Regions from separate parts of the Bordetella saccharivorans genome, predicted to be linked through region 2. Evidence: predicted binding sites of a transcription regulator. Region 2 holds the regulator's gene; the other holds the start of a gene.
The links. The regulator LexA, encoded in region 2, represses DNA repair genes until DNA is damaged. The targets are predictions, from matches to a motif close to ACTGTATNNNNATACAGT.
Positions count from the first base shown of each region.

Region 1: imuA (translesion DNA synthesis-associated protein ImuA) is a predicted target of LexA. The motif match lies at 7,076-7,093, and genes of this name have one in related genera.

Region 1 covers NZ_BAAFZO010000001.1:4,545,629-4,561,450, reverse strand. The annotation lists gene ACKTT0_RS21840 (Rrf2 family transcriptional regulator) at 1-196, shown strand, start outside; gene ACKTT0_RS21835 (D-amino acid dehydrogenase) at 485-1,732, shown strand; gene ACKTT0_RS21830 (error-prone DNA polymerase) at 1,763-4,933, opposite strand; gene ACKTT0_RS21825 (Y-family DNA polymerase) at 4,962-6,428, opposite strand; gene imuA (translesion DNA synthesis-associated protein ImuA) at 6,358-7,059, opposite strand; gene ypfH (esterase) at 7,189-7,893, shown strand; gene ACKTT0_RS21810 (efflux transporter outer membrane subunit) at 8,129-9,589, opposite strand; gene ACKTT0_RS21805 (efflux RND transporter periplasmic adaptor subunit) at 9,586-10,464, opposite strand; gene ACKTT0_RS21800 (DUF1656 domain-containing protein) at 10,461-10,679, opposite strand; gene ACKTT0_RS21795 (FUSC family protein) at 10,676-12,727, opposite strand; gene ACKTT0_RS21790 (MarR family winged helix-turn-helix transcriptional regulator) at 12,724-13,200, opposite strand; gene ACKTT0_RS21785 (helix-turn-helix domain-containing protein) at 13,343-13,939, opposite strand; gene ACKTT0_RS21780 (aldolase) at 14,112-14,900, shown strand; gene ACKTT0_RS21775 (TRAP transporter substrate-binding protein) at 14,913-15,822, shown strand, end outside.
Region 2 covers NZ_BAAFZO010000001.1:4,750,233-4,766,054, reverse strand. The annotation lists gene lon (endopeptidase La) at 60-2,516, shown strand; gene lexA (transcriptional repressor LexA) at 2,612-3,283, opposite strand; gene ACKTT0_RS22790 (amino acid aminotransferase) at 3,448-4,653, opposite strand; gene uvrB (excinuclease ABC subunit UvrB) at 4,730-6,757, shown strand; gene ACKTT0_RS22780 (low molecular weight protein-tyrosine-phosphatase) at 6,961-7,452, shown strand; gene iscR (Fe-S cluster assembly transcriptional regulator IscR) at 7,614-8,150, shown strand; gene ACKTT0_RS22770 (IscS subfamily cysteine desulfurase) at 8,167-9,378, shown strand; gene iscU (Fe-S cluster assembly scaffold IscU) at 9,410-9,835, shown strand; gene iscA (iron-sulfur cluster assembly protein IscA) at 9,837-10,160, shown strand; gene hscB (Fe-S protein assembly co-chaperone HscB) at 10,164-10,673, shown strand; gene hscA (Fe-S protein assembly chaperone HscA) at 10,732-12,597, shown strand; gene fdx (ISC system 2Fe-2S type ferredoxin) at 12,619-12,960, shown strand; gene iscX (Fe-S cluster assembly protein IscX) at 12,960-13,154, shown strand; gene ACKTT0_RS22735 (methylglyoxal synthase) at 13,158-14,048, shown strand; gene ACKTT0_RS22730 (preprotein translocase subunit TatB) at 14,069-14,377, opposite strand; gene lysS (lysine--tRNA ligase) at 14,393-15,822, opposite strand, start outside.

The sequences.
Region 1 (15,822 bases), 200 kb from region 2:
GCGCGCGCTGGAACACCAGGGCCCGCTGATCAACTGCGCCGAACCGCCGTGCGCGCTGAACGGCTCCTGCAGGCTGTCCGGCGTGCTGGCGGACAGCCTGCAGGGCTTCTATGACAGCCTGAACCGCCACAGCCTGGCCGACCTGGTGCGCGAACCCACCCAGGCCGCCATCGTGCGGCTGCATCGGGCAGCCTGAGCCAGGCTGAATTCGTGCCTGCTGGGCTCCGCCAGCGTGCGCCCGGCGCCAGCAACGAATGGGCCTGCAAAGTTGTCGTCCTTTCTGCGGGCGCGACGCCCAAACGCAAGAACCCAATCCATCCCTGGCCCCGCCCACCCGCAACGACGCCATCAGCATCCACGGACACACTCCGGGGTGTCGACCTCTTACCCCGAACCTTAGGTTATGCCCACCCGCGAGTTTGGAATTTGCCACGGGGGCAGCACTGTTACAGAATGGTCCGGAGTCTTTTTATCAGGGTTTTCCATGAGGGTTTGCGTTATCGGGGCCGGCGTCGTGGGTGTGACGTCGGCGTATTTCCTGGCCCGGCAGGGCCACGAGGTAGTGCTGGTCGACAGCCGGGCGCGTCCGGCCACGGTGTCCAGTTATGCCAATGGCGGGCAGCTCAGCTATAGCTATGTGGCGCCGCTGGCCGGTCCCGGGGTGTTGCCCAGTGTGCCGGGCTGGCTGCTGCGCGCCGATTCGCCGCTGCGCTTCCGTCCGCGTCTGGACCCGCACCAGTGGCTGTGGTGCCTGCGCTTCGCGCTGGCGTGCCGGGCCTCGGTGGCGCGCGCTTCCACGGCGCAGTTGCAGGCGTTGTCGTACTTGAGCCGAGACGTCATGCACGGACTGCTCGAACAGGAGCCGCTGGATTTCGGCCATGTGCGCAACGGCAAGCTGATCGCCTATCGCAGCCCCGAATTGCTGGCGAAGGCCCGCAAGCTGGTGGATTACCAGGCGGCGCTGGGCGCCGAGCAGCGCGTGCTCGATGCCGCGGAGACGGTGGCGCTGGAGCCGGCCCTGGCCGGCCTGGGCAGCAGCCTGGCCGGCGCCGTCTATACGCCCAGCGAAGAGGCGGGCGATTGCCGGCAATTCACCGAGGCGCTGTTCCGGCGCCTGAAGGCGCTGGGCAATGTCGAATGCCGCATGGCCAGCCCGGTGCGGGCCTTGCGCCGCGAGGGCCGCAGGATCGTCGCGGTCGAGACCGCGGCCGGCGACATCGGCGCCGACGCGGTGGTGATCGCCGCCGGCACGGGCAGCCGCGCGCTGCTCAAGCCGCTGGGCCAGGACGTGCCGCTGTATCCCCTGAAGGGCTACAGCCTGAGCGTGCCCCTGGCGGCGGACGACCAGGCCGCGCCGGCCATCAGCGTGACCGATTACGAGCGGCGCATCGTCTATGCCCGCCTGGGACGGGTGCTGCGCATCGCGGCCATGGTGGATATCGGCAGCCCGGATGCGGACATCGAGCCGGCCCGCATCGCGCTGCTCAAGCGCCAGGTCGGCGAGGCCTTCCCGCAGCTGGACCTGAGCCAGGCCGTGCCCTGGGCCGGACAGCGGCCGGCCACGCCGACCGGCAAGCCCCTGATCGGCGCCAGCCGGGCGGCCGACAACCTGTGGCTGAACATCGGCCAGGGCGCGCTGGGGTTCACGTTGGCCTGCGGCAGCGCTGCCTTGCTGACCGCGCAGATGTCGGGGCTGGAGCTGCCGATCGACGCGGCGCCGTTCAAGCCGTAGCGCCGTGCGGGCCTGGCCCGGCGGGCCGCCTCAATGGAAATTGCGGCTGCGCGCTTCCAGGCCGCCCAGCAGCTCGGATAAGTCCACCAGGCGCTGCGCCACCAGGTGGCTCACGCCCTCGACGCTTTGCCAGGTGCCGTACACGCCCAGCAGCGTGGCGCCCAGCAGTTCGCGGCGCTGGCGCTCGATGAGCTCGGTGCGCACCACCACGTTGACCGGCCCGGTCTCGTCTTCCAGGGTGACGAAGATCACTCCCTTGGCGGTCTGCGGGCGCTGGCGCACCGTGACCAGGCCGCAGGCCCGCGCCAGGCGGCGGTGCGGATAGGATCTGAGCGTTTCCGCGGTCTGGAAGCGCAGCGCCTGCAGGCGCGGACGCAGCAGCGCCAGGGGATGGCGCCGCAGGGTCAGCCGCAGGCTGCGGTAGTCGGCGGAAATCGATTGCCCTTCGGTGGGCGCGGGCAGGGCGGGCGTGTCGGTCTCCACGATATCGGCATCGCGCAGCAGGTCGCGGCTGGCGACACTGGCGCTGGCCTGCCAGCTGGCCAGCCGGCGGTGGCCGGCCAGGCTGCGCAGCGCGTCGGCGGCGGCCAGGGCGTCGAGCTCGTGCCGGCTGAGCGCGGCGCGGCGGCCCAGGTCGCGGGTATCGGCGAACGGCCGTGCTTGGCGCGCCCGTTCGATGCGCCGCGCGGCGTCTTCCGACAGCCCTTGCACCTGGTTCAGGCCCAGCCGTACGGCCGGACGCGGCGCCTCGGCGGCCGCGCCGGCGGCGGGCAGGACTTCCAGCGACGCTTCCCAGCCGCTGATGACGGCATCGGCCGGCAGCACCGTCACGCCGTGGCGGCGCGCGTCCTGCACCAGCTGGGCTGGCGCGTAGAAGCCCATGGGCTGGGAATTGAGCAGCGCCGCCAGGAAGGCTTCGGGCTCGTGGCATTTGAGCCAGGCGCTGGCGTAGGCCAGCAGCGCGAAGCTGGCGGCATGGCTTTCGGGAAACCCGTATTCGCCGAAACCCTCGATCTGGCGGATGATGGCCTCGGCGAATGCGGGGCTGTACTGGTTTTTCAGCAGACCTTCGACCAATTTTTTGTTGAACCGGTCGACGTCGCCTTTACGCTTCCAGGACGCCATCGAGCGCCGCAGCGCGTCGGCCTCTCCCGGTGTGAAGCCGGCAGCTACCACGGCGATCTGCATGACCTGTTCCTGGAAGATGGGTACGCCCAGCGTGCGCGATAGCACGCCTTCCACTTCCTTGCTGGGATAGGTTGCGGGTTCGCCATTGCGTCGCCGCAGATACGGATGCACCATGCCGCCCTGGATCGGGCCGGGCCGCACGATGGCCACCTGCACCACCAGGTCGTAATATTTACGCGGCTTCAGGCGCGGCAGCATGCTCATCTGCGCGCGCGATTCGATCTGGAACACGCCGATGGTATCGGCCTCGCAGATCATGTCGTAGGTGGCTTCGTCGTCGGCGGGAATCTCGTGCAGCGCCAGCGGCCGGCCGCGCCGCCGGCCGACGAAATCCAGCGCGCGGTGCAGCACCGACAGCATGCCCAGCGCCAGGATGTCGACCTTGAGCAGGCCCAGGGCGTCCAGGTCGTCCTTGTCCCATTGCACGACGCTGCGCTCGGGCATGGCGGCGTTCTCGATGGGCACCAGCCGCGCCAGGTTGCCGCGCGAGATCACGAAGCCGCCCGGATGCTGCGACAAGTGCCGCGGGAAGCCCATCAGCGTCTCGGCCAGGATGGCCCAGTGGCGCGCCACCGGCGACTGCGGGTCGAGGCCGCAGGAGCCCAGGGTGCGCAGCAGCGCCTGCTTGCCGTCCCACCATTGGTGCGCGCGGGCCACCGCGTCGATGATGCCCGGGTCCACGCCGAGCGCGCGGCCGGTGTCGCGCAGCACGCTGCGCGGCCGGTACGAGATGACCACGGCGGTCAGGGCGGCGCGGTCGCGGCCGTATTTTTCATAGATGTACTGGATGACTTCTTCGCGGCGCTGGTGTTCGAAATCGACGTCGATGTCGGGCGGCTCGTTGCGCTCCTTGCTGATGAAGCGCTCGAACAGGGTCTGGCTCTGGTGCGGGTGGACGGCGGTGATGCCCAGGCAATAGCACACCACCGAATTGGCCGCCGAGCCGCGCCCCTGGCACAGGATGTCGCGGCGGCGCGCTTCCCGCACGATGTCGTGGACGGTGAGGAAGTAGGGCTCGTATTCCAGTTCGGCGATCAGGGCCAGTTCTTTTTCGATCAGCCCGGCCACCCAGGCGGGTATGCCGTCGGGGAAGCGGTCGCGCGCGCCGGCCAGCACGGCGCGGCGCAGGTGGCTGGTCGGCGTTTCGCCGGCGGGCACGATCTCGTCGGGATATTCGTATTTCAGTTCGCGCAGCGAGAACGTGCAGCGTTCTGCGATGGCGAGGGTCTGGGCCAGGGTCTCGGGCGGATACAGCGCGGCCAGGCGCATGCGGGTGCGCAGGTGCTGCTCGGCATTGGGCAGCAGGTCGTAGCCGCATTGCGCGACGGTCCGCTTGCTGCGAATGGCGGCCAGCGTGTCGTGCAGCGGCTTGCGCGAGCGCAAGTGCATCTGCACCCGGCCCAGCGCCACCACCGGCAGGCCGGCGGCCTGCGCCGCCTGCTGCACCGCTGCCTTGTGCAGGTCGTCGCGGGCCTGGTGCAGCAGGGTCAGGCCGACCCAGGCACGGCCCGGGAAGGTGCGCGCCAGCCAGCGCGCCTGCTCGGCCAGCAAGTCCGCATCCACGCCATGCGGCGGGGACAGTATGGCCAGGCATTCGGGCATGCTGCGCAAATGCGCGTGGGCCGCGCCGGGCGCGGCGATATCGCCGGGCGCGAGCCGGTATTCGCCCTTGGGCGCGCGCGAGCGGCCCAGGGTGATGAGTTCGGACAAGTTGCCGTAGCCGGTGCGGGTTTGCGCCAGCAGCACGAGCTGCAAGGCCGGCGCGGCAGGATCGGCCCGCAGCGCCAGGGTGCTGCCGATGATCAGCGGCAGGCGGTGTTTTTCGGCTTCCACCAGGGCGCGCACCACGCCGGCCAGCGAGCATTCGTCGGTGATGGCCAGGGCGGCATAGCCCAGCCGCGCGGCCTGCTCGACCAGTTCCCCGGGGTGCGAGGCGCCTTGCAGGAACGAGAAGTTGGTCAGGCATTGCAGCTCGGCGTAGCCGGGCAGCAGGGCGGATGAGGGCAGGTCCATGCGAGGCTCCTTTCAGCGTGGGCAGGCCCTAGGCATAGCGCCCGTGCAGGAACCAGCGGGCGTGTTCGGTATCGCGCTCGCGGTAGATCCAGTAGCGGGCCGCGGCGGCGTCCTCGGCCACGAAGTAGTCGCGCACCGTCAGGGCCGCGTCCCACCAGCCGCTTTCGATGCGTTCCGGGCCGCGCACCAGGCGCAGGGGCTGGCCGGCATAGACCGGCCGGTGCTGCGCCACTTGCAGGGGCACGGGCGGATCCAGCAGCCAGAAAGGGCGGTCCAGCGGCCCGGGCAGCGTGGCCGCGGCGCCGGGGCCGTCTTGCGCGGCCTGCCAGCGGTTGGCGGCTTCGGGCCGGTGGTCGGCCAGCGGCCGGGCATGCAGCACGCGGGCGCGGCCCAGGCGGGCGCTGAGCAGGTCCAGCAGGCGGGCGTGTTCGGCGGGCGTGCCGCCCGGTTCGGGAAACAGGCAGGTGCTGGCGGCCGGCTGCTCCACGGTTTCGCTTACCCGCAGCACCAGCGCGATGACCGGCGCCTCGAGCTGCAGGCGGCCCAGCTTTTCGCGCAGCAGGCTGAGCAGGTGCGACGGCTGCCAGGCGGGCTCGGCCAGCTGCAGGTGCAGCATCGTGGGCGCGCGCATGCGCCGGCCGCGTTCGTGCTCGAGGACCAGCGTAACGTGCCGCACCGCCCGCCGCAGGGCGGCCAGCCAGCCGCACAATTGTTCGAGCAGGCGCCGCGCCGAAGCCAGCACCGCGTCGGCGTGCTCGATGTAGTCGGGCAGTTCCAGGCGTTGCCGGAACCGGGCGGGCGCCTGGATCCAGGCGTGGCATTCGGGCGCCACGCCATAGGCGGCGTCAAGGGCCTGCGGCAGCTCGGTGCCGCAGCGGCGCTGCAGGCCGGCGCGCGGCAGGCGGCGCAGCGCTCCCAGGGTGCGGCAGCCGATGTCGTGGAGCCAGTCCTGGCGCGGCAGGGCGCAGGGCAGCAGTTCGCACGGCAAGGCGTCGAGCCGGCGCGCCAGGGTGGCGAGTTGCAATGCGCGGCGCGGCCTGCCGCGTTCCGGCTGGCGGGCCAGCAGCCAGGCGCCCTGGGCGGTGGGCGCCATGCCCAGGCGGGCGTGCAGGCCCATGGCGCGCAGCGTGGCGGCAATGCGCCGGTGTAGCGCCCGCGGGCCGCCAAAATATGCCAGGCTGGCGCCGACCTGCAGCAGCACCGCATCGGCGCCGGCCAGGGCGACTTCCGGGGTGTATTGCAGCAAGGCCAGGGCGGTCTCGTGCAGGAGCCGCGTTTCGGCGGCCGGGTCGCGCGCCAGCAGGGACACGTGTGGCGCAATGGCGGCCGCGCCGGCGCGCCGCATGCCGGGCTGCAGGCCGGCCGTGGCCGCCGCCGGCGTCAAGGCCGCGAGGCGTTCCTGGTCCATCACGGCGAATGCCGCGTCAGGAGGCCATTGCGGGCGTGCGGCGTCCAGCGGCAGGCAGCGCAGGAAGACGGCGATCCAGAGGCGCATGATGAGGAACGGCGGCCGGCGCGGTGCCGGGTTCGAAGACGATGGCCAGCGGTTCGGGGCAGGCGGGGCCGCGCCGCTTGAGAATGTGCACCGACAGGCCGCCCGGCGCGGGCGCCAGCGCCAGGCGCAGCGGGGCGGGCGAAGCCTGTTGCGCCGCCGTGGCGGGACGGAAGGCGAAGCACAGCGTATCGCTGCCCTGGACGGCCAGGTGCAGGCGGCGCAGCGACTCGGCGCGGGCGCGTGGTAGCCAGCACAGCAGGGCGCCGCAACTGCCGTGCTTGAGGATCTGTTCGGCCGCCCACAGGGCATCGGCGGGGCGCTCGGGGGCGACCCACAGCAAGTGGCGCGGGTCCAGCCCCCAGGCCTGCCAGCAGGCCAGGTGCGGCACGTGCGGAGGCTGCACCAGGGCGATGGGGCGGCCGCCCCGCTGCGCCAGGGCGGGCTGCAGCAGGCGGATTTCACCGATGCCGGGGTGCGGGGCCAGCAATTCGACCAGGGCGCCTGGCGGCCAGCCGCTGCCGGGCAGCTGCGCCGACAGCGCGGCGTGGCCGGTCGGCACGCCGCAACTGGCCCCGCGCGCCAGTTGCGTGGCGCGCCACAGAGCGGGGTGGATGCGTTCGGGAGACAACATAGGATGGGCCTGGTTTACTGTACAAATATACAGTATTTCTGGCGCTGCGCGGACCAGGCTTGGGACTGCCCGGGGCGGCCTCTACAATGAAACTTTGCGGCGCGCGCCAGCGCGCGCCCCCGGAACCCCATGGCCGATCCTGCCGAACTCGAATTCCTGCCCGCCCCCGGCACTGCCGTCCAGCAGTTGTTCATCCTGCTGCATGGCGTGGGCGGCACGCCGCAACACTTGCTGCCGCTCGCGCGGGAGTTGGGCGCCGCTTTCCCGGCGGCCGCCATTCTCGCGCCGGCGGGCTTCGAGCCCTACGACGGCGGGGCCGTCGGACGGCAATGGTTTTCGGTGCGCGGCATAAACGAGGACAACCGCGGCGAGCGCGTGGCCCGCGCCCTGCCGGCGCTGGTCGACTATATCCGCGCCGCCCAGGCCCGCCTCGGCCTGCTGCAGTCCGATACCGCCCTGGCGGGCTTTTCGCAGGGCGCCATCATGGCGCTGGAAGCCGTGCAGGCCCACGACGGGCTGGCGGGCCGGGTGCTGGCGTTTTCCGGCCGCTATGCCCAATTGCCCAAGAGCGCGCCGCAGTACACCACCATCCACCTGCTGCATGGCGCCGACGACCAGGTCATGGCGGTGGCGCATGCCCAGGCCGCCCAGGCGCGGCTCGATGCCCTGCATGGCGATTCCACCATCGACGTGGCGAGCAGGGTGGGCCACGAGCTGCATCCCGCCCTGGTGCAGCGGGCCATCGAGCGCCTGCAGACCTGCGTGCCGCTGCGCAGTTGGGAAGCCGCGCTGGGGCTGAACCAGAAACCGCCCGAAGGATCGACGCTGCATTGAACGCGGGTCGGCCGGGGTGCCCGGATGTCGCCCAGGTGTCAGACACCCTGCGCAAGCGGCGCGGATAGGCCCAAGCGTCGCAAGGGGTGTTTGACACAACAAGCCGATGGTGCCTGACACCGCAACCCGATGCCGGTTGCCCAGGTGTCAGACACCCCCTGCGTAGATGGCGCAAATACTCGCAAGCGTTGCCAGGGGTGTCTGACACCGCAGCGCGGCGCCGGCTTCCAGTCGCCTATCCGTGGCTGCCGGCCGCTGCCCCACTCCCGGCCGGCGCATCCTGCCAGCCGCCGCCCAATGCCAGGAACAGGGCGATCTGGTCGTCGCTGAGCGCGGCCTGCGAGGCGGCCAGCGCGCTTTCGTTGGCGGCCAGCGTGCGCTGGGCGTCCAGCACGGTCAGGTAGTCGGTCTTGCCGGCCCGGAACAGTTGTTCAGCCTGGCGAGCGGCCAGCGCGCTCTGGTCGCGCGCGGCCCGCAGCGCGGCGTCGCGGTCGAGCTGGCGCGCATAGATCACCAGCGCGCTCTCGGTTTCGCGCAAGGCGCCCAGCACCGCCGCGTCGAAGCGCGCCAGCGCGGCGCCGGCGCTGGCGCGGGCCTGGGCGATGCGGGCCTGTGCCACGCCGGTATTGGGCAGCGTCCAGGAGATCAGCGGGCCGACGCTCCAGCTGAATGTGCCGCGCTCGCCCAGCATGGTGGCAGGGCCGGCCGAGCCGCCCGACACCCCGAGGGTGATGCTGGGGTACAGCGCGGCCGTGGCCACGCCGATGCGCGCCGTGGCGGCGGCCAGGGTGCGTTCGGCCTGGCGGATATCGGGGCGGCGCCGCAGCAGCGCCGCGCCGTCGCCCACCGGAATCGGCTGGTCCAGGCGCGGCGGGCGCGCGCATTGCAGCAGCGCGGCCGGCATCTCGGCGGGCGCGCGGCCGGTCAGGGCGGCCAGGCGGTACAGCGCGGTGCGCTGGCTGGCCTGGAAAGGCGGCAGTTCCGCCTGCAGTTGCTCGAGCTGGCTGCGCGCGCGCGAGACATCCAGCGCCGTGCCGCGGCCCGCCTGTTGCAGGCGCTGCACGGCATCCAGCGAGTCGCGCTGCACTTGCACGGACCGGCGCGCCGAAGCCAGTTGCATGCCGGCCGCGCAGATATCGGCGTAGGCGCGCGCCGTTTCGGCGGCCACGGTGACGCGCGCGGCATCGTAGGCAGCCTGCGCGGCCTGTTCGTCGCCGGCCGCGGCCTCGACGGCGCGGCGGATCTGGCCGAACAAGTCGACCTGGTAGGCGATGCTGATGCCGCTGGAATAAGACCAGCGGTCCATCGGACGGGTATCGGGGGCGCCGGCCTGGACGCCGGAGGCATGGCCGAAAGCGGGCGAGGCGTCGATACCCAGCGTGGGCTGTTGCTGGCCGCGCGCTTCCTGGGTGACGGCCTGGGCCCGCCGCAGGTTGGCCGCGGCGATGCGCAGGTCGGTGTTGGCCTGCAGCGCCTGCTGGATCAGGGCGTCCAGTGTGGGGTCCTGGTAAAGGCGCCACCAGGTGCCGGGCACGCTGTCCTGCCGGAACGCCGTCTCGCGGGCCTGCTGGAAGCCGGCCGATGCCGCCGGACGCTGGGCCGCCGCGCTGGCGGGCAGGTGGTAATCGGGGCCGACCGCGGCGCAGCCGGCCAGCGCCAGGGCCAGCGCCAGGGCGGTGAGCGGACGGGCGATCATGATGCGTCGACCTCCACGGTCGCGGTCTGGCCCGCCACCAGCCGCACGCCCTGGGGCACCTGGTCGATCTGCACGCGCACCGGGATGCGCTGCGCCAGCCGGACCCAGTTGAAAGTGGGGTTGACGTTGGGCAGCAGATTGGCGCCGGTGCTGCGGTCGCGGTCGGCGATGCCCAGCGCGATGCTGTCCACGTGGCCGCGGATCTGCCGCGATTCGCCCATCAGCGTGACGGTGGCCGCGTCGCCCTCATGGATATGCACCAGCTTGGTTTCCTCGAAATAGCCTTCCACATAGAACGAGCCGGCGTCCACCAGCGCCATGACCGGATGCGCGGCGGTGGCGTATGCGCCCACGCGCAGGTCCAGGTTGGTGACACGCCCGTCGGTCGGCGCGACCACCCGGCTGCGTTCCAGGTTGAGCTTGGCGGTGGCGCGCTGCACCTGGGCTTCGGCCAGGGCCGCCTCGGTTTGCTGCAGGCGGGCCTGGCTCTGTTCCAGGACTTCGGCCGCCACCAGCTTGCCGAGCGAGCGGTTGCGCCGCGCATCGCGCGCCGCCTGGTCGCGCGCCACTTGTTGCGCGCGCACCGCGGCCTGCGCCTGGTCGTAGGCGAGCTGGAAGCGGGCGCGGTCGATCTCGAACAGGACATCGCCCGCCTTGACGTCCTGGTTGTCGCGCACCGGCACGGCGGTCACCAGGCCCGACACGTCGGGCGCCACCTGCACCACATAGGCCTTGACCCGGCCGTCGCGCGTCCAGGGCTCGACTTCGTAGTGATTCCACAATTGCCAGCCCGCATAGACGGCCGCGGCGACGGTCAATGCCGTCACGAGAAACTTGCCCACCACGGGGCGGCGCAGCGCGTTGAGGATTTTCATGATGCTGTCTTGAATACGTAAGGGGAAATCAGGTACACGCCGTACAGCAGTACGACGAACAGCGCGGCATCGAACAGCGCCGGGTGCCACACCAGCCGGTAGAAGCCCGCGCGCGCCAGTACGCGGCGCACGGCCCAGGCCACGCCCAGCGTGACCAGGCCCAGCACCAGCAGCCAGGGGAAATAAATGCCGTAGAAATCGAACTCGCCGATCATGATGCGTGGGCCGGCGGCAGCACGCCGGGCTGGTAGTCGAGGGCTTCGGGAAACAGCGCGCGGCGGATGCCGACCAGCGCCACCACCGCGCGGTCGCGCGCCGCCAGGGCGCCGGGAGTGGCGGTCACGCGCGTCAGGGCGCGGTCGATGTCGGCCAGCAAGCCGGGCGATTCGCCGCGCGGGCGGCCGGCCGAGCGCTGCTGGAAGAATCCCGCCAGCCCGCGCAGCACCGGCCGGATGGCCGCATCGGCGGCCGGCAGCAGGCGCCGCGCGCGCTGCAGTTCGGCAATGTCGTTGCCCACGCGCAGGTCTTTCAGGGCATCGGCAGCCAGTTGGTCGTCGGCGCGCCTGGCTAGCGCCAGGCGCGGCTGCAACAGGCCGATGCGGTCGAGCATGCGCGAGTTATAGGCCGAGCGCGAGGGCGCGCCGCCGGCGCCGGCCAGCGCGGCCAGCTCTTTCCAGTTGGCCGCCTGGATGCGACGCGCGCTCTGCTCGGCGCTGATGGTGCGGAAAATGGCGGCGACCAGCGCGGCCGTCGCCACGCCGATGATCTGTGCCGCCATGGTGTCGACGAACGAGACCAGGTCGGCCGTGCCGGTGTCGTGCAGCGCGAGCGTGCCCAGGAAGCCGAACAGCAGCGCCATGGCCTTGCCGGTGTGGGCCGGCCGGGGGATCAGCGCGCCCAGCGCCAGCGCCACGGGCAGGATGGACAGCGCCAGCATCTCGAACGAATGGATGGCCGGCATGATGCCCAGCAGGTACAGCGCTGAAAGCGGGATCGAATAAATGGTGTAGGCCAGGAACTGCATGATGCCGGGGACCGGGTTGTCCTGCGCGGCGAAAAAGCAGCTGAAGATGGCCGCCATCATGGCCGCCGTGGCGCCGTTGGTCCAGGCGGTGCCGATCCAGAAGGCGCAGCACACCGAAATGGCCAGGCCGGCCGCCAGGGCCGACAGCAGCGCCAGGCCGTGGTCGCGGTGCAGCGTGGCGCCGGCGCCCAGGCGGGCCTGGCGGCCGCCGCGGCGCGGCGCGCCGGCCAGCCCGGCGCGGATGTCGTGGCGCAGCGCCAGGCAGCGGTCGTAGGCGTCGACCAGTTCGCGCAGGCGCGTCACCAGGCTGGCCAACAGCGTGTCGCGCCAGCTCGCGGCGGGGCCGATCTGCGGCGCCAGGCGCGCCAGCGCGGCGCGCAACGCGCCGGCTTGGGCGCGCTCGCTTTGCGGCCCGGCGTCGACCCAGGCGGCGATATCGCGCAGCACCGCGTCTACCGGCTCGGGCAGCGCCTGGCCGTTGTCCTGCAAGGCCCGCAGGCGGTCGTCCACGGCCGACACCAGGGGCGTGAGCGCGGCGATCTGGTCCTGCATGGCGCGCACCGCGCCGGCGGTCCAGCGGATGTTGCCGGTGTCGAACGGCACGTGGGTCGACAGCATGCGCAGCAGCGTGATGTCTTCCGCCAGCACGCGCCGTTCCTTGCCGTTCTGCTCGGCGCCGCGGCGCGCCAGGGTGTCGTGGATCCAGTTGCGCGCATCGCGCACGGTGGCGTCGAGCCGGGCCATCAAGGGGCCGGCGATGCCGCGCGGCAGCACCAGGCTGTGCGCGAGCGTGGCGCAGACGATGCCCAGGCTGATTTCCTCGACCCGCGCCAGCCCGGTGTCGAACACGGTGGAAGGGTCGGTGACGCTGGGAAAACCGATCATGGCGGCGGTGTAGCCGGCCAGCATGAACAGGTACGAGCGCGGCGTGCGGTCCAGCACGGCGATGTACAGGCACAGGCCGACCCACAGCACCATGGCCAGGATCATCAGCACCGGCGCGTTGGACAAGCGCGGCACCAGGTACACCATGGCCGCGCTGCCGAAGAATGTGCCGCCCAGGCGGAACACGGCCTTGGAGCGGACCGCGCCGGCCCAGGGCTGCGACACGACGTAGGCGGTGGTCATGGCCCAGAAGGGGCGCGACAGGCCGATGGTGTAGGAAAGATAAAGCGCCGTAATGGCGCCCAGGTAGCACTTCACGGAAAAGAGCAGTTCGTTGCCGTCGGGGAGCTTCATGGCCGGCAGTCCTCCTCGGTGGCCGAGGCCGCCTGCCGGCCGAGCGTGGTCTTGAGCGTGTCGAACACGCGCAGGCAGGCTTCCAGGTCGGCGTCGCTGACGTCCTTGAACAGCCGGCGGCGCAGGGTCGCCAGCACGCCTTCGACGCGCTCGCGCAGGGCCTGGCCGTCGGGCGTCAGGTGCAGGGTGCGGGCGCGGCGGTCGTGCGGGTCGGGGCGGCGCTCCATCAGGCCGGCCGAGACCAGGTGATCGAGCACGCGCACCAGGGACGGGCCTTCGACTCCCAGGGCTTCGGCCAGCGCGCCCTGGCGCACCCCGTCGCCCAGGCGGCCGGCGATGATGACCGGCCAGGCCGTGGCCTGCGACAGGCCGTATTCGGACAGGGCGTTGTCGGCCGCGCCGCGATAGGCGCGCGACAACACCATCAGGCTGGCCGTGGCGGCCATGAGGCGGGAATCGGACGGCGTGTTCATGAGTTTGATTGTATCCTATTTATTAGCATCCTATCAATATCTCGAGCGGCGCAATCAATCGGCGCGCAGGAGGGGCGCCGCTGTGCCGCTACGGATAGGGTGGACGAGGGCGACGGGCGGGCGGCGGCCCGCGGGGCGGGGTTCAGGTCCGGTCGCTGGCGATGACGATCAGGGCGCGCGCCGTCTTGCGGCCCTCGGCGCGCAGGCTGTGGGGCAGGTAGCCGGGAAAGCGCACGCTGTCGTCGCGCTCGAGCAGCACGGTATGTTCGCCGAAATACACGCGCACCCGGCCTTCCAGCACGAAGATGAGCTCGTCGCCGGCATGGTTGGCGACCGTGCGCTCGCCATGGCTGCCCACTTGCACCACCATGACCGACAGCCCGCTGCCGGAGCCGCCCATGGTGATGGCTTCGTAGGCGTGCTCGCCCGGGTCGCGTTCGGACGAAGCCACGCGATGGCGCTCGCCGGCCCGCACGATATGGATCTCGTCCTTGGGATCGGTTTCGCCCAGCAGCGCCGACAAGGTGGTACCGAGGGCCGTCGCCACCGTGTGCAGCGTGCCGACCGAGGCGAACTTCTCGCCCCGTTCCAGGCGCGAGAGGAACCCCTTGTCCAGGCCGGTCTGCGCCGAGACCTGCGCGAGGGTCAGCTTGCGGCGCCGCCGCGTGGCCCGTATTCGCAGCCCGACCTGCTGGGCATCGGGCGCGGTGGCGGCGGGCGGCGGGCGATTGGACGGCATGGAGGCGGCGATCGGACGGACGAAGGCTGCATGATGCCACTTTTGCAGCGGGCGGACAGCGCCGCCCGAGGGTTTCCCCGCGTTGAAGGCCGGGGCAATTATTTGTACTTTGGGCAACAAGTTGCCTATAAGACAACAAAGTATCTTCAAGCCATTACCACGGATGACCACGATGCAAAGCTATTCTTCCCAGGACAAGGACGTCCTGCGCCGTCGTGTCGATCGCGAGATCGATGAACGCGCGCCCGCCGCGGCGGCCTGGAGCCCGGCGCAGAAAATGGCGCTGGCCTGCCGCATGCTGGCCGCGCAGGGCCACTGGCATGGCGGCCTGGCCGGGCAGATCACCGCGCGCGGCGAGCAGCCGGGCACCATCTGGACGCTGCCTTTCGGGCTGGGCGCCGACGAGGCGCGCGCCAGCGAACTGATCCTCATCGACGAGGACATCAATCCACTGGACGGCAAATCGCTGCCCAATCCGGCCAATCGTTTCCATGCCTGGGTATACCGGCACCGGCCCGAAGTCCAGTGCATCGTGCACACGCACCCGCCGGCCGTTTCGGCGTTGTCCATGGTGGGCGAGCCGCTGGTGGTGGCGCACATGGACGCCACGCCGTTCTTCGACGATTGCGCCTATCTGCCGGAATGGCCCGGGCTGCCGATCGGCGACGACGAGGGCGAGATCATCTCCGGCGCGCTGGGCGACAAGCGCGCCATCCTGCTGGCCAATCACGGCATGCTGACCGCCGGCAAGTCGATCGAGGAGGCGACGGTGATGGCGATCTGGCTGGAACAGGTGGCGGCGCTGCAATTGCGCGCACGGGCCATCGGGCCGGTCAAGCCGGTGCCTGCCGAACTGGCGCGCGAGTCGCACGATTTCCTGGTCAAGCCGAAGATCCTGGAACTGACCTTCGCCTATTTCGCGCGGCGGGTGCTGCGCGAGGCGCCCGACTGCACCGCCTGAGAGGAGCCCGCCATGCAACGCCGTCGATTCCTGACCCTGGCTGGCGCGGGTGGCGCCGCGCTGGCCGCGCCCGCGGTGGCGCAAGAAGCGCCCGCCGTGAACTGGCGCATGCCCAGCAGTTTTCCGCGCTCGCTCGACACGGTGTGGGGCGCCGCCGAATTCCTGGCCGCCAGGGTGGCGGCGATGACCGACGGCAAGTTCACCATACGGCCGTTCTCGGCCGGCGAGCTGGTGCCGCCGCTGCAAGTGCTGGATGCCGTGCAGAACGGCACCACCGAATGCGGGCACACGGCGGGATTCTATTACCTGGGCAAGCAGCCCGCGCTGGTGTTCGATACGGGCGTGCCGTTCGGCCTGACGCCGCGCCAGCATACCGCTTGGCTGCTGCACGGCGGCGGCCAGGCGCTGGTCGACGAACTGTACGCGGGCTTCAATGCGCTGGCGATCCCGTGCGGCAACACCGGCGCGCAAATGGGCGGCTGGTTCCGCAAGGAAATCAAGGCGCCGGACGACCTGAAAGGCCTGCGCATCCGCACGCCCGGCCTGCTCAGCATGGTCTACGAGAAGCTCGGCGCGATTCCGCAGCAGGTGGCCGGCAGCGACATCTATCCCGCGCTGGAGAAGGGCGCGCTGGACGCGGTGGAGTTCGTGGGGCCGTACGACGACGAGAAGCTGGGCTTCGCCAAGGTGGCGAGCTACTACTACGGGCCGGGCGTGCTCGAACTGGGCGCCAGCCTGTGCCTGGCGATCAACCGCGACAGCTGGGCCAAGCTGCCGCCGCGCTACCAGGAGGTGCTGCGCGCCGCCAGCGCCAGTGCCGCCGCGGACCTGCTGGCCAAGTACGACGCCAACAATATTCCCGCGCTCAAGCGCCTGGTGGGCCAGGGCGTCAAGCTCAAGGGCTGGCCGCCCGCCGTGATGG
Region 2 (15,822 bases):
ATGGGTCACGCGCCCGCGATTCCGTTCCCGATACGCCGAGTCATACCAAGGAATCCTCTATGTCTGCCAGTCAGACCCTGCCTTCCGAACCCATCGACCTGCCGCTGCTGCCGCTGCGCGACGTGGTGGTGTTTCCGCATATGGTCATCCCGCTGTTCGTGGGCCGTCCGCGCTCCATCAAGGCGCTGGAAGTGGCCATGGAAGCGGGCAAGAGCATCATGCTGGTGGCCCAGAAATCCGCCGGCAAGGACGACCCCACGCCCGACGACGTCTACGAGATCGGCTGCGTGGCCGGCATCCTGCAAATGCTCAAGCTGCCTGACGGTACCGTCAAGGTGCTGGTCGAAGGCACCCAGCGTGCCCGCATCGACAGCATCGACGATGCCGAATCGCATTTCGTCTGCCAGGTGACGCCCGTCGAACCCGACGCCGTGCAGGGCTCCGAGACCGAGGCCCTGCGCCGCGCCATCGTTGCCCAGTTCGAGCAGTACGTCAAACTCAACAAGAAGATCCCGCCCGAGATCCTCACCTCGCTGGCGGGCATCGATGATGCCGGCCGCCTGGCCGATACCATCGCCGCGCATTTGCCGCTCAAGCTCGAGCAAAAGCAGAAAATGCTCGAGATCCTCGGCACGTCCGAGCGCCTCGAGGGGCTGCTCACGCAGCTCGAAACCGAGATCGACATTCTGCAGGTCGAGAAGCGCATCCGTGGCCGCGTCAAGAAGCAGATGGAGAAGAGCCAGCGCGACTACTACCTGAACGAGCAGGTCAAGGCCATCCAGAAAGAGCTGGGCGAAGGCGAAGAGGGCGCCGATATCGAAGAGCTCGAAAAGAAAATCATCGCCGCGCACATGCCCAAGGAGGCGCGCAAGAAGGCCGATGCCGAGCTCAAGAAGCTGAAGCTCATGTCGCCCATGTCGGCCGAGGCCACCGTGGTGCGCAACTACATCGATACGCTCATCAATCTTCCCTGGAAGAAGAAGAGCAAGATCAACAACTCCATCGGCAATGCCGAGACCGTGCTCGACGACGATCACTATGGCCTGGAAAAGGTCAAGGAACGCATCCTGGAATACCTGGCCGTGCAGCAGCGCGTCGACAAGGTCAAGGCGCCGATCCTGTGCCTGGTGGGCCCTCCGGGCGTGGGCAAGACCTCGCTCGGCCAGTCGATCGCGCGGGCCACGAACCGCAAGTTCGTGCGCATGGCGCTGGGCGGCGTGCGCGACGAGGCCGAGATCCGTGGCCACCGCCGCACCTACATCGGTTCGATGCCCGGCAAGATCCTCCAGAACATGAGCAAGGTGGGCGTGCGCAACCCGTTGTTCCTGCTCGACGAGATCGACAAGCTGGGCATGGATTTCCGCGGTGATCCATCCTCGGCGCTGCTCGAGGTGCTTGACCCGGAACAGAACCACACGTTCCAGGATCACTACATCGAGGTGGATTTCGATCTCTCCGATGTCATGTTCGTGGCCACCAGCAACACGCTGAACATCCCGCCGGCGCTGCTGGACCGCATGGAGGTGATCCGCCTGTCGGGCTACACCGAAGACGAAAAGATTCACATTGCCCGCGACCACCTGCTGCCCAAGCTGATGAAGAACAACGGCGTGAAGGAGGCCGAACTGACGGTCGACGATTCCGCGCTGCGCGATATCGTGCGCTACTACACGCGCGAAGCAGGGGTGCGCGCGCTCGAGCGCGAGGTGGGCAAGATCTGCCGCAAGGTCGTCAAGGAACTGCTCGCGCAAAGCGACAAGGCCAAGGCCGAGGGCAAGCCCGAGCAGCCTCACGCGCCGGTGCACGTCGATGCCGACAATCTCAGCGATTACCTGGGTGTGCGGCGCTATACCTTCGGGATGGCCGAGAAGGAAAACCAGATCGGCCAGGTGACCGGACTGGCCTGGACCGAAGTGGGCGGCGACCTGCTCACCATCGAAGTCGCCGACATGCCGGGCAAGGGCGCCATCCAGCGCACCGGGTCGCTGGGCGACGTCATGAAGGAATCGGTCGAGGCGGCGCGCACGGTGGTGCGTTCGCGCGCGCGCCGTCTGGGTTTCGCCGACAGCGTGTTCGAAAAGCACGACATGCACGTTCACGTGCCGGAAGGCGCCACGCCCAAGGACGGCCCGTCGGCGGGCATCGCCATTACCACCGCCATGGTGTCGGCGTTGTCGCGCATTCCGGTGCGGGCCGATGTCGCCATGACCGGCGAGATCACCTTGCGCGGCGAGGTCCTGCCCATCGGCGGCTTGAAGGAAAAGCTGCTGGCGGCTCACCGGGGCGGCATCAAGACCGTGCTGATTCCCGAAGAGAACGTCAAGGACTTGGCCGAGATCCCGGACAACGTCAAGAACCACCTCGAGATCGTGCCGGTGCGCTGGATCGACAAGGTGCTGGAGCTGGCGCTGGAGCGCATGCCCGAACCGCTGGCCGAGGAAGAGGCGGTGAAGGAAGCCCTGGTGGCCAAGCCGGCGGAAACCGGTGCCCCCGGCGACCCGATGTTCAAGCATTGATCGCCAGGCAGGCGCCCCCAGCGTGGCTGGCGCCAATGGAAAAGGGTGGCCCGCGGGCCACCCTTTTTTGTGTCACCCGCCGTGCGGGGCGGGGATCAGTGCAGGGCGTGGGTGCGGATGAGCCCGACCGCGATGCCTTCCAGGGCGAATTCCTGGGTGCCGTCCACCACGATGGGAGAGAAGTCGGGGTTTTCGGGCAGCAATTCGATGCGGCCATTGTGGCGTTGCAGGCGCTTGACGGTGACGTCGTCCCCCAGGCGGGCGACCACGATCTGGCCGTTGCGGGCCTCGGCCGCCCGCTTGACGGCCAGCAGGTCGCCTTCGAGGATGCCGGCGTCGCGCATGCTCATGCCGCGCACCTTCAGGAGGTAGTCGGGCGCCTGGGCGAACAGGCCGGCGTCGACCCCGACTTCGCGTTCGACGTGTTCGGCCGCCAGGATGGGGCTGCCGGCCGCTACCCGGCCCACCAGCGGCAGCAGCAGGCGCCCGACGGCGTCGGCCAGGTTCGCCATGGCGGACGCGGCCGCGGGCGTGGCGGCCGTTGCCTCGGCGGGGTCTTTCAGGCGGATGCCGCGCGAGGCCCCCGCGGTGAGCTCGATTGCGCCCTTGCGGGCCAGCGCCTTGAGGTGGTCTTCGGCTGCGTTGGGGGAGCGGAAGCCCAGCGCCCGGGCGATTTCGGCGCGGGTGGGCGGAAACCCGGTGCGCGCGACCGTTTGCCGGATGAGGTCGAGGATTTCCTGCTGGCGGTCGGTGAGTTTGCTGGCCATGGCGGTATTCCGGTTCGAACTGTATGGATATACAGCGGCGATTCTGGACGACCCGCGGCAAAAATGCAAGTGCCTGCTCGCCCGGCCGGGCGGATGGCGCCCGCGCGCCGCCATGAAAAAGGCCTCCTTGCGGAGGCCTGGACGGGCGCGAAGCTTGCCGCTGCCTATTGCTTGAGGACGGCCGCGATGGCCTTGGCCACGGTGTCGATATTGCGGCTGTTGAGGGCCGCCACGCAGATCCGGCCGCTCGAGACGGCGTAGATGCCGTGTTCTTCGCGCAGCGTGTCGACCTGGGCGGCGGTGAGCCCGGAATACGAGAACATGCCGCGCTGCTGCAGCACGAAGCTGAAGTCCTGGGTGGCGCCGGCCGCCTTGATCTTGTCGACCAGTTGCTGGCGCATCAGGCGGATGCGGTCGCGCATGCCGGCGAGTTCCTGTTCCCAGAGGGCGTACAGTTCGGGGGTGTTCAGCACCGTGGAAACGACCGTGCCGCCGTGGGTGGGCGGGTTGGAGTAGTTGGTGCGGATGACGCGCTTGAGCTGGCTGAGCACGCGCTTGGCTTCGTCCTGGTTGCCAGCCACGACCGTCAGGGCGCCGACGCGCTCGCCGTACAGCGAGAACGACTTGGAGAACGACGAGCTGATCAGCATGGTCAGCCCGAGGTCGGCGAACAGGCGCACCACCGCGGCGTCTTCCTGGAGCCCGGCGCCGAAGCCCTGGTAGGCGATGTCGAGGAACGGCACCAGGTTGCGTTCCTTGACGACCTGGGCGATCTGCTGCCATTGCTCGGCGGTGGGGTCGACGCCGGTGGGATTGTGGCAGCAGGCGTGCAGCACGACGATGCTCTGGGCCGGGGCGGCCCGCAGCGAGGCCAGCATGCCCTGGAAGTCCAGCCCGTGCGTGGCGGGATCATAGTAGGCGTAGGTTTCCACCGGGAAGCCGGCGCGCTCGAACAGGGCGCGGTGGTTTTCCCAGCTGGGGTCGCTGATCAGGACCTTGGCCTGCGGCAGCAGCTGGCGCAGGAAATCGGCGCCGATTTTCAGGGCGCCCGTGCCGCCCAGGGCCTGGGCCGTCAGGACGCGGCCTTCCGCCGCCAGGGGGGAGTCGGCCCCGAGCAGCAGCGTCTGGGCGCCCTTGTTGTAGCCGGCGATGCCCTCGATGGGCAGGTAGCCGCGCGCCGCGGCCGCCTCGATGCGCGCCGTCTCGGCCTTGCGGACGGCGGCCAGCAGCGGGATGCGGCCATCGTCGTCGTAATACACGCCGACGCCCAGGTTGACCTTACCGGGGCGGGAGTCGGCGTTGTATTGTTCATTCAACCCCAGGATGGGGTCGCGCGGCGCAAGTTCGACGGAATCGAAAAGAGAGCTCATGAAGGTTCGCAAGCGATAGGTGGACGCACCCGGCGGTGCTGTGGATAATGGGGGGTTTACCCTGAGACAGTCTAGCATGACCGCTCCCGGATTCGTCGATTTTCCCGACAGCCCGTTCCACCTGTACCAGCCGTATCCGCCGGCGGGCGACCAGCCTGCCGCGATCGAAGGCCTGACCCAGGGGATGCGGGACGGCCTCATGTACCAGACCCTGCTGGGGGTGACGGGTTCGGGCAAGACCTACACCATGGCCAACATCATCGCCCGGCTGGGTCGGCCGGCCCTGGTGCTGGCCCCCAACAAGACCCTGGCCGCGCAGTTGTATGCCGAGATGCGCGAGTTCTTTCCCAAGAACGCGGTCGAGTATTTCGTTTCCTACTACGACTACTACCAACCCGAGGCATACGTCCCCACCCGCGACCTCTTCATCGAGAAAGACTCGTCCATCAACGAGCACATCGAGCAGATGCGCCTGTCGGCCACCAAGAGCCTGCTCGAGCGTCGCGATACGGTAATCGTCGGCACGGTGTCGTGCATCTACGGCATCGGCAACCCCGGCGACTACCACGCCATGGTGCTGATCCTGCGCAGCGGCGACCGCATCTCGCGGCGCGAGATCCTGGCGCGCCTGGTGGCCATGCAGTACACCCGCAACGATGCCGATTTCACCCGCGGCACGTTCCGGGTGCGCGGCGAGACGATCGACATCTTCCCGGCCGAAAGTCCCGAGCTGGCGCTGCGGCTGACGCTGTTCGACGACGAGATCGAGTCGCTCGAGCTGTTCGACCCGCTGACCGGCCGGGTGCGCCAGAAACTGCCTCGGTTCACCGTCTACCCGGGCTCGCACTACGTGACGCCGCGCGACACCGTGCTGCGCGCCATAGAAACCATCAAGGAAGAGCTGCGCGAACGCCTGAAGCTGCTGACCGCCGAAGGCAAGCTGGTCGAGGCGCAGCGTCTCGAGCAGCGCACCCGCTTCGACCTCGAAATGCTGCAGGAATTGGGCTTCTGCAAGGGCATCGAGAACTACTCGCGCCATTTGTCCGGCGCCGCGCCGGGCGAGCCGCCGCCCACCCTGATCGACTACCTGCCGGCCGATGCGCTGATGTTCATCGACGAGAGCCACGTCACCATGGGCCAGCTGGGCGGCATGTACCGCGGCGACCGGGCGCGCAAGGAAACGCTGGTGCAGTATGGGTTCCGGCTGCCGTCGGCGCTGGACAACCGTCCGCTGCGCCTCGAGGAGTTCGAGGCCCGCATGCGCCAATGCGTGTTCGTCTCGGCTACCCCGGCCGCGTACGAGCAGGAACATTCCGACAATGTGGTGGAACAGGTCGTGCGGCCCACCGGCCTGGTCGACCCGCGCGTCGAGGTGCGGCCCGCCCGCACCCAGGTCGACGACCTGCTGGGCGAGATCAAGCAGCGGGTCGCCGCGCAGGAGCGCGTGCTGGTCACGACCCTCACCAAGCGCATGGCCGAGGATCTCACCGACTTCCTGGCCGAGCATGGCGTGCGGGTCCGTTACCTGCATTCCGACATCGATACGGTCGAGCGCGTCGAAATCATCCGCGACCTGCGCCTGGGCACCTTCGACGTGCTGGTCGGCATCAACCTGCTGCGCGAGGGGCTGGACATCCCGGAGGTCTCGCTGGTGGCGATCCTGGACGCCGACAAAGAGGGTTTCCTGCGGTCGGAACGCAGCCTCATCCAGACCATCGGCCGCGCCGCCCGCAACCTGAACGGCCATGCCATCCTGTATGCCGACACCGTGACCGCCTCGATGCAGCGCGCCATCGACGAGACCGAACGGCGCCGCACCAAGCAGATGCAGTTCAATGCCGAGCACGGCATTACGGCCCGCGGCGTCAACAAGGCGGTGCGCGAGCTGATCGACGGCATTGTCGCGCCGGCGCGACACGACACGCTGGAGGCTGCCATCGAGCCCCAGTTGCTGACCGACGAGAAGGCCATGGCGCGCGAAATCCGCCGCCTCGAGAAGCTCATGATGGATCACGCCCGCAACCTCGAATTCGAGCAGGCGGCGGCGGCGCGCGACGCCCTCAATGCGCTCAAGCAGCGGGTGCTGCTCGATGGCGCGGCGTAGGAACCGGGCGCTTCTGCTGCATTGCGGTCAAGTCGCCGGTATTGTTACGGAAGTCGCTGAAAAAACCTCATTTTGAATCTCACATTATTGCTTCAAGCTATTGATTTAATATTAAAAAATAATCGGCCGCCCAGCCAGGGAAATGCTTGCGCAATTGCAAAAAAAACTTGCTATATTCCGGGTTTTCCCTCAGACTTACACCCATGATGACCAAGGTACTTTTCGTTTGCATGGGTAATATCTGCCGCTCGCCGAGCGCAGAGGGCGTTTTTCGCCATTTGGTGAACGATGCCGGTTTGGGCGACGTCGTACGGGTGGATTCCGCCGGCACGCATGCCTACCACATCGGCGAGGCGCCCGACGCCCGCGCCCAGGCTGCGGCCCGCAAGCGCGGCTACGAGATCAATCATTGCGAAGCCCGCCAGGTCACCGCGGAAGATTTCCGCGACTTCGATCTCATCCTGGCCATGGACTGGGACAACCTTTCCGCGCTGCAGCAGCAGTGCCCCAAGGCCTACCAGCACAAGCTGATGCTGCTGATGCGCTTCGCCAACGAGTTCGAGGAAGCCACCGTGCCCGATCCCTACTACGGCGGCCCGGAAGGCTTCGGCAAGGTGCTCGACTACCTCGAGGACGCCTGTCAGGGCGTGCTGGAACTGGTCCGCAAGCGGGCCACCCAGTACCAGGCCGCTTGATCGCCGGTCCGGACCGGCTTCCAGAAACCGCGCTACGGCGCGGTTTTTTGCGGGTGCGATGACTTAGCAAATTACTCGGGAATTTGCTATACTTGAGGTAATTACTCAGGTATTGGTTGCCCGGCGTTGCGGGCAACCGGTCCGTTCAACAGGAATCCACCATGCGGCTCACTACCAAAGGGCGTTTCGCGGTAACCGCGATGATCGACCTGGCCATGCGGCAGCACAGCGGTCCGGTGACTCTCGCGGCAATCAGCCAGCGTCAGAATATTTCTCTTTCCTACCTGGAGCAGCTTTTTGGCAAGCTGCGCCGGCACGAGCTGGTCGACAGCGTGCGCGGCCCCGGTGGCGGCTATTCGCTGGCCCGCCTGGCGCGCAACGTCACCGTCGCCGACATCATTTTCGCGGTCGACGAGCCGCTCGACGCCACGAGCTGCGGGGGCAAGCACGATTGCACCAGCGGCAACGACGGCAAGAGCGGCAAGTGCATGACGCACGAGCTCTGGACCACGCTGAACCGCAAGATGGTCGACTACCTCGACTCCGTGTCGCTGCAAGACCTGGTCGACCAGCAGCGCCTGCGACAGCTGCAGGAGGCTTCCAAGGGCGCCCAGGGCTGCACCGCCGTGCGGGTGGAACGGGGAACTCCCGGGTCCGCCTCGACCGCCTCGGCTATTGCCGCCGACGCCACCGTATAAGCAGGAGTAGCAACCCATGACCACCCGCCCGATCTACCTCGATTATTCCGCCACCACGCCGGTCGACCCTCGTGTGGTCGAAAAGATGGTGCCCTGGCTGTACGACAACTTCGGCAACCCCGCCTCGCGCAGCCATGCCTTCGGCTGGGAAGCGGAAGAGGCTGTCGAGAACGCCCGCCAGGAAGTCGCCAAACTGGTCAACGCCGACCCGCGTGAAATCATCTGGACCTCCGGCGCCACGGAGTCCGACAACCTGGCCATCAAGGGCGCGGCCAATTTCTACGCCGAGCGCGGCAAGCACGTCATTACGGTCAAGACCGAGCACAAGGCGGTGCTGGATACCTGTCGCGAGCTCGAGCGCCAGGGCTTCGAGGTCACCTACCTGGACGTCCGCGACGACGGCCTGCTGGACCTGGACGCCTTCAAGGCGGCGTTGCGGCCGGATACCATCCTGGTGTCGGTGATGATGGTCAACAACGAAATCGGCGTCATCCAGGACATCGAGACGCTGGGCGAGATCTGCCGCGACAAGGGCATCGTGTTCCATGTCGATGCCGCGCAGGCCACTGGCAAGGTCGAGATCGACCTGCAGAAGCTCAAGGTCGACTTGATGTCGTTCTCGGCGCACAAGACCTACGGTCCCAAGGGCATCGGGGCGTTGTATGTGCGGCGCAAGCCGCGCGTGCGCATCGAGGCGCAGATGCACGGCGGCGGGCACGAGCGCGGGTTCCGGTCGGGCACGCTGGCCACGCACCAGATCGTCGGCATGGGCGAGGCCTTCCTCCTGGCCCGCGAGGAAATGGGCACCGAGAACGAACGCATCCGCATGCTGCGCGACCGCCTGTGGGCAGGGCTTTCCCAGATCGAGGAAACCTACCTGAACGGCAGCCTCGAGCAGCGCGTGCCGCACAACCTGAACGTCAGCTTCAACTACGTCGAAGGCGAATCGCTGATCATGGCCATCAAGGAACTCGCCGTCTCCAGCGGCTCGGCGTGCACCTCGGCCAGCCTGGAGCCTTCCTACGTGCTGCGCGCCCTGGGACGCAACGACGAGCTGGCGCACAGCTCGATCCGCTTCACGCTGGGGCGCTTCACCACCGAGCAGGAAGTGGATTTCACCGTCGAACTCATCAAGAGCCGCGTGGGCAAGCTGCGCGACATGTCGCCGCTGTGGGAAATGGCCCAGGCCGGCATCGACCTGAACACCGTGCAGTGGGCCGCGCACTGAGCGCCCGCGCGATCGACACAGGAGAAACATCATGGCATACAGCACCAAAGTTCTGGACCACTACGAAAACCCCCGCAACGTGGGCTCGTTCGACAAGGGCGACGCCTCGGTGGGCACCGGCATGGTCGGCGCGCCGGCCTGCGGCGACGTGATGAAGCTGCAGATCAAGGTCAACGAGTCGGGCGTCATCGAAGACGCGCGCTTCAAGACGTACGGCTGCGGTTCGGCCATCGCCTCCAGCTCGCTGGTCACCGAATGGGTCAAGGGCAAGACGCTGGACGAGGCACTCAACATCCGCAATACGCAGATCGCCGAGGAACTGGCCCTGCCGCCGGTGAAAATCCACTGCTCGATCCTGGCCGAAGACGCCATCAAGGCCGCGGTGCAGGACTACAAGGACAAGCACGCGGAGCCGGCCCGGGCCGAACCCGCGGCGGCGGCTGTCGCGGCGGGCTGATATGTCTGTCACCCTGACCCAACAGGCCGCGTCCCATATCGGGCGCTACTTGCAGAAGCGCGGCAAGGGCCTGGGCCTGCGCCTGGGCGTGCGGACCACCGGTTGCTCGGGGATGGCCTACAAGCTCGAATACGTGGACGAGCCCGCGACCGAGGACCTGGTCTTCGAGAGCTTCGGCGTCAAGGTGTTCGTGGACCCGAAGAGCCTCTCCTACCTGGACGGCACCGAGCTCGATTACGCGCGCGAAGGCCTGAACGAAGGCTTCAAGTTCCGCAACCCCAACGAGAAGGCGACCTGCGGCTGCGGCGAGTCGTTCACGGTGTAGGTCTTGGCCGGCGACGACCACTTCAGCCTGTTCGGCCTGCCGCCCCGTTTCGAGCTGGATACCCAGGCGCTCGAGCAGGCCTGGCGCGCGGTGGCGGCGCGGGTGCATCCCGATCGCTATGCCACCGCCAGTCCGGCCGAGCGCCGCGTCGCCATGCAATGGGCCGCGCGCGCCAACGAGGCTTACCGGCAACTGCGCGATCCACTGCTGCGGGCCCGCTACCTGTGTGAACAGGCGGGCGTGGACTTGCAGACCGAAAGCAACACCGCCATGGACCCCGCCTTCCTGATGCAACAGATGCAGTGGCGCGAGATGCTGGACGATGCGCGCCAGGATCCTGCCGCGTTCGCCGCGCTCGATGCCGAACTGCAGCAGGCACGCCAGGAAATGCGCGCCACGCTGGCTACATTGCTGGACGCCCGGCGTGACTTCGCCGCGGCCGGCATCAAGGTGCGCGAATGGATGTTCGTCGAAAAACTCGCGCAGGAGCTGGCCGCCGCGCGGCCGGCCTAGCGCGGTTCCGGGCGGCCGGTGTCGCACTGTTTCTAGCTTTCCGATCCGAAGCATAATCATGGCCTTATTGCAGATTTCCGAGCCCGGCGAATCGCCCGCGCCGCACCAGCGCAAGCTCGCGGTAGGCATCGACCTGGGCACGACCAATTCCCTGGTGGCCGCGGTGCGCAGCAGCACGCCCGAAGTGCTGGGCGACGCCGACGGCCGGCCCTTGCTGCCGTCCGCCGTGCGCTACCTGGCCGACGGCCGCGCCGTCATCGGCGCCGCCGCCCTGGCGGAGCAGGCGGCCGATCCTTTCAACACCGTCGTGTCGGTCAAGCGCTTCATGGGCCGTTCGCTCGAGGAAGCGCGCGCCAGCGGCGCGCCCTACGAGTTCGTCGACGCGCCCGGGATGGTGCGGCTGCGCACGGTGCAGGGCGACCTCAGCCCGGTGGAGATCTCGGCGCAGATCCTGGCGGTGCTGCGCCAGCGAGCCGAAGACGTGCTGGGCGACGACCTGGTGGGCGCGGTGATCACCGTGCCGGCCTATTTCGACGATGCCCAGCGCCAGGCCACGCGCGATGCCGCCCGCCTGGCCGGGCTCAACGTGCTGCGCCTGCTCAACGAACCGACGGCGGCCGCCATTGCCTATGGGCTGGACCAGGCCGCCGAGGGCACCTATGCCGTCTATGACCTGGGCGGCGGCACTTTCGACATTTCCATCCTGCGCCTGACCAAGGGCGTGTTCGAAGTGGTCGCCACGGGCGGCGATACGGCGCTGGGCGGCGACGATTTCGACTGGGCGATCGCCGAATACGCCCGCCGCACCCTGGGTGCCGACGTGCAACTGGAGGCGGCCGACCGGCGCGCCGTGCTGGTGGCTGCCCGCGCGGCGCGCGAGGCGCTGTCGAGCGAACAGTCCGCCGCGCTGCGTGTCGGCCTGCAGGATGGCCGTACGCTGGATGTGGAATTAACCCGCGGGCAGTTCGAGCAACTGGCCGAACCGCTGGTGCGCCGCACGCTGGAGCGCGCCCGGGCCGCCTTGCGCGACGCGGGGCTGGCGGTATCCGACGTCAAGGGCGTGGTCATGGTGGGCGGCGCGACGCGCATGCCGGTGGTCCGCCAGGCGGTGGGCGAACTGTTCGGCACGCAGCCGCTGGTGGATCTGGATCCAGACCAGGTCGTGGCGCTGGGCGCGGCCCTGCAGGCCAACCTGCTGGCCGGCAACCGCATGCCCGGCGAGGACTGGCTGTTGCTGGACGTGATTCCCTTGTCGCTGGGACTGGAAACCATGGGCGGGCTGGTCGAGCGCATCATCCCGCGCAACAGCACCATTCCGGTGGCGCGGGCGCAGGAATTCACTACTTTCAAGGACGGCCAGGGCGCGATGAGCCTGCACGTGGTGCAGGGCGAGCGCGACCTGGTGTCCGATTGCCGGTCGCTGGCGCGCTTCGAGCTGCGCGGCATCCCGCCCATGGTGGCCGGGGCCGCGCGCATCCGCGTGACCTTCCAGGTCGACGCCGACGGCCTGCTGAGCGTCACGGCGCGCGAGCAAAGCACCGGCATCGAGGCGGCCGTGTCGGTCAAGCCTTCCTACGGGCTGTCCGATGACGAGATATCCCGCATGCTGGCCGACAGCGTGGCCCAGGCCGACAGCGACGCGCAGGCGCGCATGCTGCGCGAGCAGCAGGTCGAGGCGCGCCAACTGGTCGAATCGGTGCGCGCCGCCCTGGCCGGCGACGGCGACCTGCTCGATGCCGACGAGCGTCGCCTGGTCGACCAGCGCCTGCAGGAGGCCGAGGCCGCCCAGCAGGCCGCCGATGTCGAGATCGTGCGTGCCGCCGTCCAGGCCCTCTCGGACGCCACCGAGGAATTCGCCGCGCGCCGCATGGATCGCGGCATCCGCGCTGCCCTGGCCGGCCGCAAGCTGGACGAAATCGCCTGACCGAACCGCCCATTCGAACTTATGCCTAAACTGACTGTATTGCCCCATCCGGACGTCTGCCCCGACGGCGCCGTGATCGAAGACGCGCCGCAGGGCAAGTCGATCTGCCGCGTGCTGCTCGACAATCACATCGAGATCGAGCATGCCTGCGAGCTGTCGTGCGCCTGCACCACCTGTCATGTGATCGTGCGCGAAGGTTTTTCCTCGCTCGAGGAGGCTTCCGACGACGAGGAAGACCTGCTCGACAAGGCCTGGGGGCTGAGCTCCACTTCGCGCCTGTCCTGCCAGGCCCTGGTGGCCGATGCCGACCTGACCGTCGAGATTCCCAAGTACACTATCAATCACGCCAAAGAGGGTCATTGATGAAGTGGGTCGATACATATGACATCGCGGCCGCGCTGGCCGATGCGCATCCGGACGTGGATCCCAACACGGTGCGCTTCACGCAGCTGCGAGAGTGGGTGCTGGCCCTGCCGGGCTTCGACGACGACCCGGCCCATTGCGGCGAGAAGATCCTGGAGGCCATCCAGATGGCCTGGATCGACGAGGCGGACTGACCCATGGCGTCCGCTCCCGCCGGATTGCGCTTCGGCCTGGCGGCCAACCGCCTGCATCACGAAACTCCCGACGCGGCGCTGTTTTCCTGGCTGAGGGCCAGTTCGCCGGCGATCCGCGAGCTGGGCGTGCAGCTGCACACCGTGGGGCGCACGCACGATGCCATCGTGCGCGAGGGCATGCTGCAGGGCTATCCCGGCCTCATCCGCTATCCGTACGGGCGCGAGGGCGGCCTGATGAAGCTGGTGGCCCGGGTGACCGAGGGCCGCGAAGGCGAGGCGCCGTTCGACGGGGCCATCTACCTGATCGACCCGGTCGATCCGTCATCCATTTTCCCCGAGGCGCTGGCGCTCAAGCGCCAGTGCATCACGCACGGGCGGCCGTTCATTTCCACGCTGGCCGGCGCCATCGAATGGATGGAAGTAGAGCGGTTGCACGCCGGGCTGCGGCCGGATCCCTCCGTGTCCCGCCTGTTCGATTTCGGGCGCCACACCCTGGCGCTGATTTCGCACGATGCGCTCAAGGACCAGATGGTCGCGTTCGCGGCCGAGCATTTCGACCTGCTGTCGAAGTTCGAACGGCGCGTGGCCACCGGCACGACGGGCGCGCGCCTGAACGAGCTGGCCTGGGCGCGCGGCTGGCCGGCCGACCGTCCCTGGGTGCACCGCTACTTGAGCGGCCCGCTGGGCGGCGACGCCCAGATCGCCGAACTGGTGCTCGAGCACCAGTGCCAGCGCGTGATCTTCTTTGAGGATCCGCATGTGGCGCGCCAGCACGAGGCCGATATCCAGTTGCTGGAGCGGGCCGTGCGGGTAGTGACGGAATCGGCGATTTGCGCGACGTCCCCGTCGGTGGCCCGGCGCTGGGCCCAGGCAATGGAGCGGCGCGCGGCCTGACCGGCCAACCGGCCGCGCATTCAGCGCGGCCGTTTCAGCAGCGCGGCGACCGCGCAGGCAATCGACAGCACCAGCAGCAGACCGGCGATGCGCAGCAGCCCCGTGCCGCCCAGCACGTCGCCGCCGCCCGTCACGGTGCCGGATATCCCGCCCAGCCAGAGCAGCGCGCAGAACAGGGCCAGGACGAACAACAGCACCGCCGCGCTGGCCAGCAGCGTCAGCATCAGGCGTCCCGCGCGGGGCGGCGCGGCGGGACCGCGCCGCTTCGGCAGGACGACATACAGCAGCAGGACGATGAAGACCGCGATGATCAGCAGCTTGACGAGCATGGCGGCCGGGTCCGGTCAGTCTTCGCGCCGCAGGTGCGGGAACAGGATGACGTCGCGGATGCTGGCGCTGTCGGTCAGCAGCATGACCAGGCGGTCGATGCCGATGCCGCAGCCGCCGGTGGGCGGCATGCCGTATTCGAGCGCCCGGATGTAGTCCGCGTCATAGTACATGGCTTCTTCGTCGCCGGCGTCCTTGGCCTCGACCTGGGCGCGGAAGCGCTCGGCCTGGTCTTCCGGATCGTTCAGCTCGGAGAAGCCGTTGGCGATCTCGCGGCCGGTCATGAACAGCTCGAAGCGCTCGGTGATGCCCGGGCGGGTGTCCGAGGCGCGCGCCAGCGGCGAGACCTCGACCGGGTAGTCGACGATGTAGGTCGGATTCCAGAGCTGCGCTTCGGCGGTTTCCTCGAACAGCGCCAGCTGCAGGGCGCCCAGGCCGGCGCGCGCCAGCACCGGGCTGTCGACGTCCGCGCCCAGCTTCTTGAGTTCGCCGCGCAGGAAGGCGGCGTCGTCGAGCTGGGCCTGGGTATAGCCGCTGGTGTACTTCAGGATGGCCTCGCAGATGGTGAGGCGGTCGAACGGCCTGGACAGGTCCAGCTCGCGTTCCTGGTAGGTCAGCACCGCGCTGCCGGTGGCGGCAATGGCCGCCTGGCGCAGGATCTGCTCGGTGAAGTCCATCAGCCAGCGGTAATCCGCATAGGCCGCGTAGAACTCCATCATGGTGAATTCAGGGTTGTGGCGCGGGCTGACGCCTTCGTTGCGGAAGTTGCGGTTGATTTCGAACACGCGTTCGAAGCCGCCCACGATCAGCCGCTTCAAGTAGAGCTCGGGCGCGATGCGCAGGAACATTTCCATGTCCAGCGCATTGTGGTGGGTGGCGAACGGCTTGGCCGCCGCGCCGCCCGGAATGGGATGCAGCATGGGCGTCTCGACTTCGAGGAAGCCGGCGTCCAGCATGACCTGGCGAATGCTGCCCACGGCCTTGCTGCGCACCTCGAAGGTGCGGCGGGTGGCCTCGGTCATGATGAGATCGACATAGCGCTGGCGGTAGCGCAGCTCCTGGTCGGCCACGCCATGGAACTTGTCGGGCAGCGGCCGCAGCGATTTCGACAGCAGGCGGGCCGTGGCGGCGTGCACCGAGAGTTCGCCCTTGTTGGTCTTGAATACCGTGCCTTCGACCGCGATGATGTCGCCGATGTCCCACTGCTTGAACGCGGCGTAGGCCTCGTCGCCGAGCGTGCCGCGCTCCAGGTAGACCTGGATGCGGCCGCTGCCGTCCTGCACGGTGGCGAAGCTGGCCTTGCCCATGACGCGCTTGAGCATCATGCGGCCCGCCACCTTGACGCGCACCCCGGCGGCGGCCAGAGCCTCCTGGTCTTGCTCGCCATACTGGCGGTGCAGGTCGGCGGCGTGCGCGTCCGGCACGAAGTCGTTGGGATACGCGACGC